One region of the Shewanella indica genome, then DNA from elsewhere that is predicted to be linked to it. Evidence: riboswitches for the same ligand, from Rfam matches in the RefSeq annotation. Region 1 holds a riboswitch; each other region holds the start of a gene.

Region 1 (4,232 bases):
GGCGCGCCAGCCGCTCGGCACTGATCTCGGCCTGCACCTGCATGAAACGCTCATAGCGGTCCTGCTTGACCTCTTCACTGATAAGCTCGGCCAAGGTATTGGCCACGGCGCCATCGACTTCCGAGTACTTGAAGCAGCCCACTCGGTCCAGCCTTGCTTCACGCAGGAAGTCCAGCAGGATTTCGAAGTCTTCTTCGGTTTCACCGGGGAAGCCGACGATAAAGGTTGAGCGGATCACCAGATCCGGGCAGATCTCACGCCATTTCTTGATGGCGTCCAACTGGCGGTCGACCCGGCCGGGGCGCTTCATCATCTTGAGCACGCGAGGGCTGGCGTGCTGCAGTGGCAGATCCAGATAGGGCAGGATCAGTCCTTCGGCCATCAGCGGGATCAGCTCATCGACCCAAGGGTAAGGGTAGACATAGTGCAGGCGCACCCACACACCCATCTTGCCCAGGTGGCGGGCCAGGGTAGTGATATCCTGCTTCACCGGCATGCCGTTCCAGAAATCGGTGCGGCCGCCCTTGTCTTTGCCGTAGGCCGAGGTGTCCTGGCTGACGACCAGAATTTCCTGAACGCCACTTTCCACCAGGCGTTTGGCTTCATCCAGCACGCTGCCGACACTGCGGCTGTCCAGATCGCCCCTCAACGCCGGAATGATGCAGAAGGTACAGCGGTTGTCGCAGCCTTCGGAAATCTTCAGGTAGGCATAATGCTTGGGGGTCAGCTTAACGCCGGCTTGCGGGATCAGCGAGGTGAAGGGGTTGTGCTCCGGCTTGGGCACATATTTGTGCACATGGTTCAGCACGGCTTCATAGCTGTGGGGGCCGGTGATCTCCAGTACATCCGGATGCACTTCGCGGATCTGGTTTTCCTTGGCGCCCAGGCAGCCGGTGACTATCACCTTGCCGTTTTCTTCCAGCGCTTCACGCACGGCATCCAGCGACTCTTCCACCGCGGCATCGATAAAGCCACAGGTGTTGACTATTACCAGGTCGGCATTGTCATAGCTGTTGGTAACCTCATAGCCGTCGATGCGCAGTTGGGTGAGGATCCGCTCGGAATCCACCAGGTTTTTGGGGCAGCCCAGGCTGACAAAGCCGATGCGATTGCCGCTGGTTTGGGCCTCGGCAGGGCTGTTTTCCTGTGCCAGAGTCTTGGCCGGAGTGTCCAGAGTCGTGGTCTGCTTGGGATCAAAAATGTCGACTGATTTCTTCAAGAGCTGTTTTCCGCAATGCTAAAGCTGATGGAGCACGCTTGGGTGCCGGTAAAATTGGCGGCGATTATACCTCAGCCATAGAAAAGGTACAGTTGGGCTGGCTAATTTATGTTCTATGTTGCCATCTCGGTTGCCGCTTCAAAACGTCGTTGAAAAATTTTTTGATTTTTTTAACCCTTTTGTCAGCCGGCTGCGTTTCTATGGTCAACGAAAGCGAACTTTTTGGAGAACCAAGATGAAAAAATCTCTGCTGAATCTGGCGCTGATAGGCGCATTGTTACCCGCTACTCTGATGAGCCACTCAGTACTGGCTCAGGATAGACCTCTGCTGGAAACCACAGGCGTCAGCCAGATACAGGTTGAGCCCGATATGGCCGAAATCCATGTTGAAGTGTCATTAAGCGAATCTGATGCCAAGGCGGCCAAGGCCGCATCCGACAAGGCTGTGGCCGCTTTTATCGAGCGCCTGCTCAAGGCCGGGGTCGCCAAGGAGTCGATTGCCGCCGCCAATCTGAATCTGCAACCTGAGTATGTTTACCTCAAGGACAAGGCGCCCGAGCTCAAGGGGTATCGCGCCAGTCGCAGTGTGACAGTGTTGGTGAAACAGTTGGATCAGCTCAATCCCATACTGGACTCGGCGTTAATAGGCGGGATCAACAAGGTGAACCAGATCAACCTTAAGTCCAGTAAAGAAGCCGAGATGCGCAAGCAGGCGCGGCAGGCGGCCATTGAAGATGCCAAGCAAAAGGCCAGTGAACTGGCGGCCGGATTCGGCGAGAAACTCGATGGCGTCTGGTCGATTCGTTATTTCGACCAAGGCCCGGTGCGTCCTGTGATGTACAAGGCCGCCATGATGGCCGAAGGTGCTATCAACCAGAGCTATGAGTATGGCCAGGTAACCTTCTCCGACAGGGTCGAGGTCAGCTACAAGCTGCGTGACTGAGGTAAGCATCGGGGGGAGAGCCGTTGGCTCGCTGATGGAGCGAAGCAGTTTTTAACCGTGGCTCGTGAACAAGCGGTGCCGGTATTGCTAGGCCGTGACATGAGTCACTTCCCCTGGGCTTAATGCCCGCCTAGCGGGATATTTACCGCCAGAGGCGCAATCCGGCTTGCTATTGGGGCTGTGATAGTTAGAATGCCAGTCGAATACCTTTGAGTAGAGGCGCGCTGCCTAAAAGTAACCGGGAAGAGGGTGATGCCTTTGAGGCCCGGGGAAAGGAGTCGGCGCCGAAGTAGCCAGGCCATCAAACCTAGCTGCTGGTTCTGTATCTAACAGGTGCAGGACTGCCATAGTCATCCACTATGGAGCGCTACCTGAAGGAGCTGAGAAGTTTCTGCCCTCCTTGGTCTGAGTTTCTTCGATCCTATCGGTAGATCTCCACCTTTCTTGGTGTAAAGAGATCATGAATATCATGCATTTTGCGGACTCTCCCTGGTCCATAGTTCCTCCTCTGCTGGCGGTTGCGCTGGCGATCATCACCCGTAGAGTACTGCTCTCCCTTGGGGTAGGCATAGTCGCCGGCAGCCTGATGTTGCAGCAGTTTTCACCGCTGCAATCGCTGCGCTACCTGTTTGACAGTGTGCTGAAAATCTTCTGGGTCGATGGTGCTCCCAACAGCGATAACCTGAATATGTTGCTGTTTATGCTGCTGCTGGGTGGGCTTATCAGCTTGATGACCGCCTCGGGTGCGACCCGGGCCTTCGCCGAATGGGCCGCCAGGCGCTGCCAGAGCCGCAAGGGCGCCAAGTCGCTCACCGGCTTGATGGTGTTTGCCTTTTTTATTGACGACTTTTTCCACAGCCTGTCGGTGGGGCCCATTTGCCGCCCTGTGACCGATAGATTCCAGATCTCCCGCGCCAAGTTGGCCTATCTGCTGGACTCGACTGCGGCGCCCGTATGCGTATTGATGCCCATTTCTTCCTGGGGAGCCTATATCATCGCCCTGGTGGGCGGCATACTCGTGGCCCATGGGGTGACAGAGCAGAGCCCGATCGCCGCTTTTGTGCAGATGATCCCCATGAACCTCTATGCGGTATTTACCCTGATCATGGTGGTGGTGGTGATCGCTTTCCAACTGGATATTGGGCCGATGCGACAGCATGAGCAGCGGGCGCTCGAAGGTAAGCTCTGGGATGAATCCAAGGGCAGGCCCATAGGGCTGGATATGGAAGCCCCGGCCGACAGCCGCGGCGGCATGCTGGATATGGTGTTGCCGATAGTGACACTGACGGCGGCGAGTATCTATTTCATGCTGGACTCCGGGGCTCAGGTATTGGCCGCCAATGGTCAGGCCTTCAGTGTGCTGGGCGCCTTTGAACATACCAATGTGGGCTCATCTTTGGTTTATGGCGCCCTTTGCAGCCTGGCGGTGTCCGGCTTGTTGGCCCTGCGTCTCGGCCTTGGGATATCCACTTGGCTGCGCGCCGCCCCCAGAGGCGTCATGGCCATGTTGCCGGCTATCAATATACTGCTGTTTGCCTGGACCATAGGCGCCGTGGTGCGTGACATGGAAACCGGCAAATATCTCGCTAGCCTGGCTAACGGCAACCTGCCCGCAGGGCTGCTGCCTGTGGTGGTGTTTGTGCTTTCCTGCGCCATGGCCTTTGCCACAGGCACCAGTTGGGGCACTTTCGGTATCATGTTGCCGCTCGCCGGTGATATGGCTGCCGCCAGCGATATCCAACTCCTGCTGCCCATGTTGTCGGCTGTGCTGGCCGGCGCTGTGTTTGGCGATCACAGTTCGCCCATCTCCAGTACCAGTATTCTGTCGGCCACCGGTGCCGGCTGTCACCATATAGACCACGTACTGACCCAGTTGCCTTATGCCCTGACAGTCGCCTTCGGGGCAGCGCTCGGTTATCTGGCCATGGGGCTGCTGCATTCCACCCTGGCCGGTTTCCTGGTGAGTGCCGCTTGGTTTGCACTCTTCTGCCTCTACCACGCCAGGCGTTTCCAGGCGGCTCCCGAGGCCGCCATCGGCTGAGGCTGAGATGGGATACCAAAACGCCCCGG
Region 2 (4,232 bases), 360 kb from region 1:
GCCGATACTGCGACTTTTAGATCTCGCCCCCTACTCTTGGCATAATCGCTGAGTTGCCACCAGGGATTAAAGGCCGCTTCATCCATGGCACCGCCAAAGCCTTTAGGCATCACCAAGGTGTAGGGAATATGAAAGTAGTCGGCAGCTGACAGCTCATACTCGGGACAATAAAGGTGTTTACAGGACTTGGGGCCGGTGTGCAGATCCAGCACTATGTCAGCGCCATGTGCCAGTTTCTGCAGATTGAGCGCCAATCTCTGGCCGGTCGTCACTCCCCAGGGATTGGCCAATGCCTGTTCACAGTTGGCAATGAGAAGCTGACGAAAAGCATCAAACAGTGCTTGCTCCGGCAGCTCACTATACTGCGGATACCAGTCATCCAGATGGACGACCTGCTCAAGATAGGCTCGGTTCCAGTTGATACCTGTGATGGGATCGAAGCGGCCTAAGGTAAACTCACCGCTTTTCTGGTTGATCCCCAAGGGGTTGGCCAAAGGCACCAGAGTGACATCTCCCAGAGGCGGATGCGCCTTGAAGTACTGCAACAATTGCAAAATCACCGCATTGCCCTGTACCTCGGCGCCATGCACATTGGCCTGAATATAGACGCTGGGCGCCGAGTGACCGGTGCCTTTGAAGCGATATATGGGGATGGTGATAGGCTGACCTGCGGCCAGCTCCCCAACCTGCAGGTGTTCAAGCTGCATCCTGAGCACCTTCAAATAAGTTACGATGCAAAGCGGCCACCACATCACCGGCTTCGGCTTCAGACACCAAGACACAGAGATTGTGTGGACTGGCGCCCTGACAGATCATTCGGACGTTATGGGGTTCGAGCACTTCAAATACCCGGCGACAGATCCCGGCGGTAGTGGCTATCTTGTTGCCAATGATCGCCACCAGAGCCAGCTTGTCTTCCACCCGCACCCGGCAGTTTTGCGATAACTCTTGCAGCAGAGCTTCGGTCAGAAGCCCCTTACCGGCTGAATCTGAGCCTGTTTTGTCCAGGGTCAGCGACACATTCACCTCTGAGGTGGTAATGAGATCGACACTGATCTTGTGCCGCGCCAACACAGCAAAGGTCTCAGCCAAAAAGCCCTGGGCATGCAACATCTGCAAACTATGCAAGTTAAGCAGGGTCTGATCTCGTCTCACGGCAACGGCCCTGAATACCGGCTCATCTTCCACTTGATGGCGGATCCAGGTGCCGCCTTTTTCCGGCGCCCGACTGGAACCGACAAACACTTGGATCTGTTGGCGCACCGCCGGCAAGATGGTGGCAGGGTGTAACACCTTGGCGCCAAAAGTAGCCATCTCCGCCGCCTCATTAAAACTGATTTCTGCGATAGGCCTGGCGTTGGGAGCCAGTCTGGGATCTGTGGTGTAAATCCCTTCTACATCGGTCCAGATCTCAACCGCATCGGCTTGCAAAGCTTCTGCCAACAGAGCCGCGGAATAATCACTGCCGCCACGCCCAAGGGTAGTGGTTCGCCCCTCGGCATCGGCACCGATAAACCCCTGGGTCACCAACAGTTGCTGCTCAAGCAAGGGTTGTAATTTCTCTGTCGCCAGTCGCTTCAGTTCGGCGATTTGTGGTTCGGCCTTGCCGAAATGGCTATCGGTACGCATCACCTGACGCACATCAAAGGCGCTGGCCTTGGCACCGCGTTCTCTCAATACCGCGGCAAACAGCGCTGAAGAGCATTGCTCACCAAGGGACAGGATCTCATCAACCATAGCATTACTCGGCCCCTGCAACAGCTTGGCACTGAGCGTTGCCATACGGCTGAGCAAGGCATCCAGCGCCGCGGCAACAGCAGCAGGTCTACCAAGTTTGTCCAGAATCGCATATTGAATGCTGGCAATATCTTTCAATAATTTGAGACGGCGCTCATCCCCCATGTCTGCCTGAGACAACTCCACCAACAGATTGGTTACGCCACTGGATGCACTCACCACAACCAGACGAGTAGCCGAATTTCCAAGCACTATATCGGCACAGCGATTCATCGCCTGATAATCGGCAACTGAGGTACCGCCAAACTTGGCAACAACAAGAGACATCAGCGCATTCCCCCACAGGCAGGTGACAGGGAAAGGTCGACAACGAGAATAGACTTCATGAGTTAAGCTCCGAACAGATAACGTTCGAAGAGCCTGGTGCTGAGATAACGCACCCCAAAGTAGGGACAAAGCGATCGTCACCAGAAGCTCTCCACCAAAAACCAGGTGACAGCCGCCAGGATTCAGCCTGACCAACCGACCGGAGAGCGTTACCAATACGCATCCCGACCTCGGCGTTAATCTCCCTCATGAGCCGTCATAGGAAATTGGTTTCCTCTGACTCACTACCTAGTTAACGCTCCTCTTCTGTTCCTTTCTTGCGAAAGGGATGAAAAAATTAGCAATAAAGCCCTTATGAAGTCAATGCTAATTTGCATCCGATGAAATATCCTCAACTTATTTATCACTAAGTTCAGGTAATTCATTGACCAAACGAGCTCGGCTTGCAAATAATCCAAGCTCTATTTCATGCTTGCCTTTATGGCAGGGCACTAATGTCAGTAAGCCTTTATCCACATAATAAAGTGCATTCTGACGGTACTTGAATGCCAGTTCGATTGCCGCAGCCTTATCCAAAAACAGGGCCCAACTTTTTTCCATATGACTGAGATCCTCAGCCGCACCTATAATGGCCCGATAGGGTATGCCGAGCTTATCAATATCACCTTGTAATTGCCGATCGAGAAGACGGTTCTGGCAGGAAGTCAATTTTTGCCCCAGAGGGTTATGGGCGGTGACAATGGCAAAAGGAACAGCGGAAGAAAACGACTGAGTCAAAAAAAAGCATGCGCTCTGGTAGTACTGCCAGAGACTTTCAAATGCAGCATCCATTGTAGTATCTGTCTCTAATGAACCGGAGTTATTCTAGCAAAGGCTTACGAAATCCCCTAGCCCCGTGAGCAAGCTCACAGTAAGACAAAACACAAAACGCTTAAGTTTCAATATCTAACATAAAAACTTGTGACTTAGATCATAGTTAAACATTAATTTGTTAACATTTCATTTGTTAACAAATGCCTAATCCTAGTACAATGGATTGTATCGACAGAGACCTAGAGTTAAGCGTGTGACCAGGCTAGCGCCATTACGCGACAGCATAAGTCTCTAATGATAACGACTCTGTACCAAATGTAATCTGGTTTTAAGATCGCATTTTCTGGATTTTCCATGTCTTTCAGGAACTAAATCCCGCCACTGGGAATCCTAGAGAGTACAGTTCGCGCCTCTCCAGGTGGAGAGCATACTTTTTGCTAATCATGAAGTGTGTTGCCGTTTCATTTCAGTTTTGAACAGCACTTACGTGAACCCTGTGAATGTTGGCGTTTTAGAGAGTATAGCGGAGCGTCACCCGCGCTCATGGTTAGATAAACTGATTTAATTAGGTAAATAACATGCAAAACCCGCACATTCTGATCGTTGAAGATGAAGCCGTTACCCGTAACACGCTGAGAAGTATTTTCGAGGCAGAAGGTTATGTGGTAACCGAAGCCAATGATGGCGCAGAGATGCACAAAGCCTTGCAGGAAAACAAGGTGAACCTGGTGGTTATGGATATCAATCTGCCAGGTAAGAATGGTTTGCTGTTGGCGCGGGAGTTGCGCGAAATCAACAATATCGGCCTCATCTTCCTTACCGGTCGTGATAACGAAGTAGACAAGATCTTGGGCCTGGAAATCGGTGCCGATGATTACATCACCAAACCGTTCAACCCTCGTGAGTTGACTATTCGTGCCCGCAACCTGCTGACTCGTGTCAACAGCTCAGGAGCTGAAATTGAAGAAAAGGCCGCCGTGGAACATTATCGTTTCAATGGTTGGAGCCTGGAGATCAACAGCCGTTCACTGGTCAGCCCTCAGGGTGAGTCTTACAAGCTGCCGCGTAGCGAATTCCGCGCCATGCTGCACTTTGTGGAAAACCCAGGCAAGATCCTCAGCCGCGCCGAGTTGCTGATGAAGATGACCGGCCGTGAGCTTAAGCCACATGACCGTACTGTTGATGTGACTATCCGCCGTATCCGTAAGCACTTCGAAAGTGTGCCTGATACACCGGAAATCATCGCCACCATCCACGGCGAAGGCTACCGTTTCTGCGGTAATCTGGAAGACTGATAAACACGCGTTATCGGCCCTGAACAAAGCCAGCTTATCGAGCTGGCTTTTGTTTATCTG
Region 3 (4,232 bases), 1.7 Mb from region 1:
CCGGAGTTTCGACCCTGAGCTCACCGCCCTTGCTGACATCTTCAAGCGCGGCGGTAATTGGCCCTACCCTGTCTTCCGGAGGCAGGTCGCTGAGCAGATCGCCGCAAACAAACATCTGCCGGGCAAAGATCAATGAGTCCAGCGCCAGTTCCTGTGCCAGGGTATCGGCTTCCCCTTCGGCAAAACATTGAAAGATCACATAGGCATCGTTGTTGTTGGCCTTGACGAAACCACCGACATTGAGCAGTGCCGCCCGATTTTGGATCTCGGCCGCGCACTCTTTTTCATAGCCGGCACGACAAAACAGAAACAGGTTGTTCATTGGTATTTCCAAACAGTGAATCTTACCGGAAAGCCTCCGGCAACTGGCGAAGGCGGCAAGTATATCAGAAGCCTTTTCCCATCGCAGGTTAGTTATTCCATTCCTTGTTGGACTTTAAACCAGCATTAATCTTGATCAGGTATTCAAATACGGCCGAACTTGATGCCGGCACACGACTCTTTACCAAAGCCAACTCCCAAGCTGAATCAAGTAAACGAAATGGCATTACAACAAAACACCCGCCATCAGGGCGGGTGCTGTTAACGCAAGCTATTGGGTGGCAGCTCAGGCATTAGTATTCTTGGGTTGTTGCCATTTGAGCCACACCAATCCCAGCAGGAACAATACACAGCTACAGGCAAGCCCCAACCATACCGACTCGGTAAAACCGAGCACTATATAACCACCGAGGGAAATAAGCGCCACCAACACCGCATAAGGCAGCTGAGTCAACACGTGATCGATATGATGACAGCCGGCACCTGTAGATGACAGAATCGTGGTGTCCGATATCGGCGAGCAGTGGTCGCCAAATACAGCACCGGCCAGCACGGCCGCCAACATAGGCAACATCATACTGCTGTGGCTGCCCATAGCCATATCGGCAGCAATCGGCAACATGATCCCGAAAGTGCCCCAGCTGGTGCCGGTAGAAAAGGCGGTAAGCCCAGCCAAAATAAATAACACGGCCGGCAGCAAGGCAAAGGGAATATTGCCACTGGCGAGACTGGCCATAAACTTGCCGGTTTCCAATGAGCCTATGATCCCGGCTATGGTCCAGGCAAACATCAGAATATAGATGGCCGGCAACATAGAACGGGCACCCGAGGTGAGCGCCTTGAGGATCATCTTGGCTTCAATCTTCTGGATAAAGGCCAGCAGCAGCGTTACCACCAGTCCGATGGAAGCGCCAAAAAACAGTGACGAGCCCACATCGGTTTTCTCAAAGGCACCTATGATGCTGAAAGGCAGGCTTTCTGCCGCCAGGGCATCGGCGCCGCTGGAAACCATAAAGTAGAAAGTCGCCACCACCAAGACACCTATGGGCAGGAACAGGCCGTGCACCTGACCGGTTTCCGCCTCGGGCAGATCGGCATTGGCACCGGGAGGCAGTCCCTTGGACTCATCATAGAGATTGCCTTTACGGGCATTAAGCTCGTGTTTGCGCATGGCGCCGATATCCAGCTCCATATAGGCCACGCATAGCAAGAGCGCCAGGGCAAACAGGGCATAGAAGTTCATCGGGATCATCTGCACGAAAGCGCTCAGATGTCCGGTCTCGGTAAAACCATGAGCCGTGAGAATACCGCCGATAAGGGCAATAATATAGGCACCCCAGCTGGAAACCGGCGAGATAACGCACACAGGCGCTGCGGTTGAATCCAAAAGATACGCCAGTTTGGAGCGGGAGATATAATATCTGTCGGTCAGCGGTCTAGCGATACTGCCCACCACCAGGCTGTTGAAGTAGTCATCGATAAACACCACACAACCGAGAAACATGGTTAGCAGCTTAGCATCACGACGATTGCGGATATGCTGTCTGGCCCAGTTGGCAAAGGCTCTGGCAGAGCCACTAACAGTAATCAGTGCAGTGATCATTCCCAGCAGCACCAGGAAACCCAGAATATACAGGTTCCAGGCATTAAAAGCGCCATCGTCCCAAACCAGGGAAAGCACCCTTTGCCCCAGATAAACCCCGGTATCCAACACCGACCATTGATTGAGCAACAAGGCTCCGATCAGTATTCCCAGCCCTAGAGATAACAACACCCGCCGGGTGAAGATCGCCAATAAAATTGCCACAACCGGCGGCAACAAAGAGAGTGCCGAGTCGGCATAACTTAGTACTGTCATTGAGTCTTGTTCTTCGTTAAATACGAATGGAGGGCAACTGAACTGGTGGGAAAAGGCAAAAACATACCGAGTAGCACCTGTCCTTTCAGTAGCGCTCCATAGTAACGTCAATCTGTCATCCCGACAGAATATACTATGGCAGTGCTGCCCCTATTTGGTAACAGCCCCAGCGGTGGACTTTGATGAGTCGCAACCCCTTCGGCACCAAATCCTTTCGCGATACATAAACGGAATCACCCTGCTTACCGCTACTGATATTTAGTGCGCCTCTACTTCTCAGGACGCCTGATTTCAGGCGTGAGGCACATAAAAACATAGGCGGCTTTGAGGATGCTACCCCAAAGCCGCCTATCGTGACCTAGATCACAGATTAAATCAACTCGTTCAACTTGGGCACCACATCAAACAGATCAGCTTCCAGACCATAATCGGCAACCTGGAAAATAGGCGCTTCAGGATCTTTGTTGATAGCCACTATGACTTTTGAATCCTTCATCCCGGCCAGATGCTGAATCGCTCCGGAGATACCCACAGCAATATACAGCTCTGGCGCCACAATTTTACCTGTCTGACCGACCTGCAAATCATTGGGAACAAATCCGGCATCTACGGCGGCCCGTGATGCACCTACGGCGGCGCCAAGCTTATCGGCCAAGGTTTCCAGCATGGCAAAGTTTTCGCCACTGCCCATACCGCGACCACCGGAAACAATCACTCTGGCACTGCCAAGCTCCGGACGAGCCGACTCGGTCAAACTCTGAGAGACAAAGCTGCTCTTGGCGTCAAAGACGCTGTCGAGCTGATTGATTTCAGCTGAACCTGTCTCGGCAACGGCGTCGAAGGCGCTGGCGCGCACTGTGGCCACTTTCTTGTTATCCAGACTCTTAACGGTCGCCATGGCGTTACCGGCATAGACGGGACGGACAAAAGTATCGGCATCGATCACCTTGGTGATCTCAGAAAGTTGAGCCACATCCAGCAAAGCCGCCACTCTTGGCAGTATATCCTTACCCTGGCTTGAGGCTGCAGCCAGAATATGGCTGTAGTCGCCACTCAAAGACAAGATGAGCTCACCAATATTGTCGGCAAGATGAGCACCATAGGCAGGATTATCGGCCAACAGTACTTTACTGACACCTTCAAGCTTGGCGGCGGCATCGGCTGCGGCCTTGCAATCCTGACCGGCAACCAAGAGGTGAATATCTCCACCTATGGCTTTGGCCGCGGCGACGACTTTGGCTGTGTCCTGTTTCAGGCTGGCATTATCGTGTTCTGCTATTACTAATACGGCCATTTAGATCACCTTCGCTTCGTTTTTCAACTTGTCCACCAGCTCCTCAACGGAAGCCACCATCACACCCGCCTGACGGCTGGCCGGCGTTGCTACCTCCAACACCTGTACGTGCTGCTTGAGAGTCACTTCCAGATCCTCAATGCTCATGGTTTCCAGCGGCTTGCGCTTGGCCTTCATGATATTGGGCAAAGAAGCATAGCGAGGCTCATTCAGACGCAGATCCGCTGTAACTACAGCCGGTAGAGGCATGGACAGAGTCTGTAAACCACCATCCACTTCACGGGTAACCAGCAAAGTTTCACCTTCCAGCTTCACTTCAGATGCAAAGGTTGCCTGAGGCATACCGGCGAGCGCTGCCAGCATCTGTCCGGTCTGATTGTTATCACCATCGATGGACTGCTTGCCGATCAGAATTAGCTGCGCCTGCTCTTTGTCCTGCACTGCCTTGAGTAACTTGGCAATAGAAAGGGGCACCAGCTCTTCATCGGTTTCAATGTGAATGGCACGGTCGGCGCCCAGAGCCAATGCGGTACGCAGTTGCTCCTGTGCCGCCTTGGGACCTATGCTGACAACAACGACCTCAGAAGCACTGCCGGCTTCTTTTAGACGTACGGCTTCTTCTACCGCAATTTCACAAAATGGATTCAACGCCATTTTCAGGTTGGCTGTTTCAACGCCTGTATTGTCAGCCTTGACCCTGACCTTAACATTGGCATCGACCACACGTTTTACTGGCACCAATACTTTCATAGGGTTTCC

Evidence for each region. Region 1 has a riboswitch for lysine ahead of SIL79_RS04750 (Na+/H+ antiporter NhaC family protein). Riboswitches for the same ligand answer to the same signal wherever they lie in the genome.
Region 2: another riboswitch for lysine. It lies ahead of lysC (lysine-sensitive aspartokinase 3); the one in region 1 lies ahead of SIL79_RS04750 (Na+/H+ antiporter NhaC family protein).
Region 3: another riboswitch for lysine. It lies ahead of SIL79_RS12490 (Na+/H+ antiporter NhaC family protein); the one in region 1 lies ahead of SIL79_RS04750 (Na+/H+ antiporter NhaC family protein).

Annotation. Positions count from the first base shown of each region.
Region 1 covers NZ_JAWXXR010000001.1:1,031,491-1,035,722, reverse strand. The annotation lists gene rimO (30S ribosomal protein S12 methylthiotransferase RimO) at 1-1,219, opposite strand, end outside; gene SIL79_RS04755 (oxidative stress defense protein) at 1,455-2,162, shown strand; lysine riboswitch at 2,369-2,540, shown strand; gene SIL79_RS04750 (Na+/H+ antiporter NhaC family protein) at 2,623-4,203, shown strand.
Region 2 covers NZ_JAWXXR010000001.1:676,343-680,574, forward strand. The annotation lists gene SIL79_RS03120 (succinylglutamate desuccinylase/aspartoacylase family protein) at 1-707, opposite strand, end outside; gene lysC (lysine-sensitive aspartokinase 3) at 697-2,064, opposite strand; lysine riboswitch at 2,201-2,378, opposite strand; gene SIL79_RS03130 (DUF3293 domain-containing protein) at 2,461-2,895, opposite strand; gene arcA (two-component system response regulator ArcA) at 3,456-4,172, shown strand.
Region 3 covers NZ_JAWXXR010000001.1:2,774,272-2,778,503, reverse strand. The annotation lists gene rlmM (23S rRNA (cytidine(2498)-2'-O)-methyltransferase RlmM) at 1-322, opposite strand, end outside; gene SIL79_RS12490 (Na+/H+ antiporter NhaC family protein) at 608-2,179, opposite strand; lysine riboswitch at 2,261-2,459, opposite strand; gene SIL79_RS12485 (electron transfer flavoprotein subunit alpha/FixB family protein) at 2,550-3,473, opposite strand; gene SIL79_RS12480 (electron transfer flavoprotein subunit beta/FixA family protein) at 3,474-4,223, opposite strand.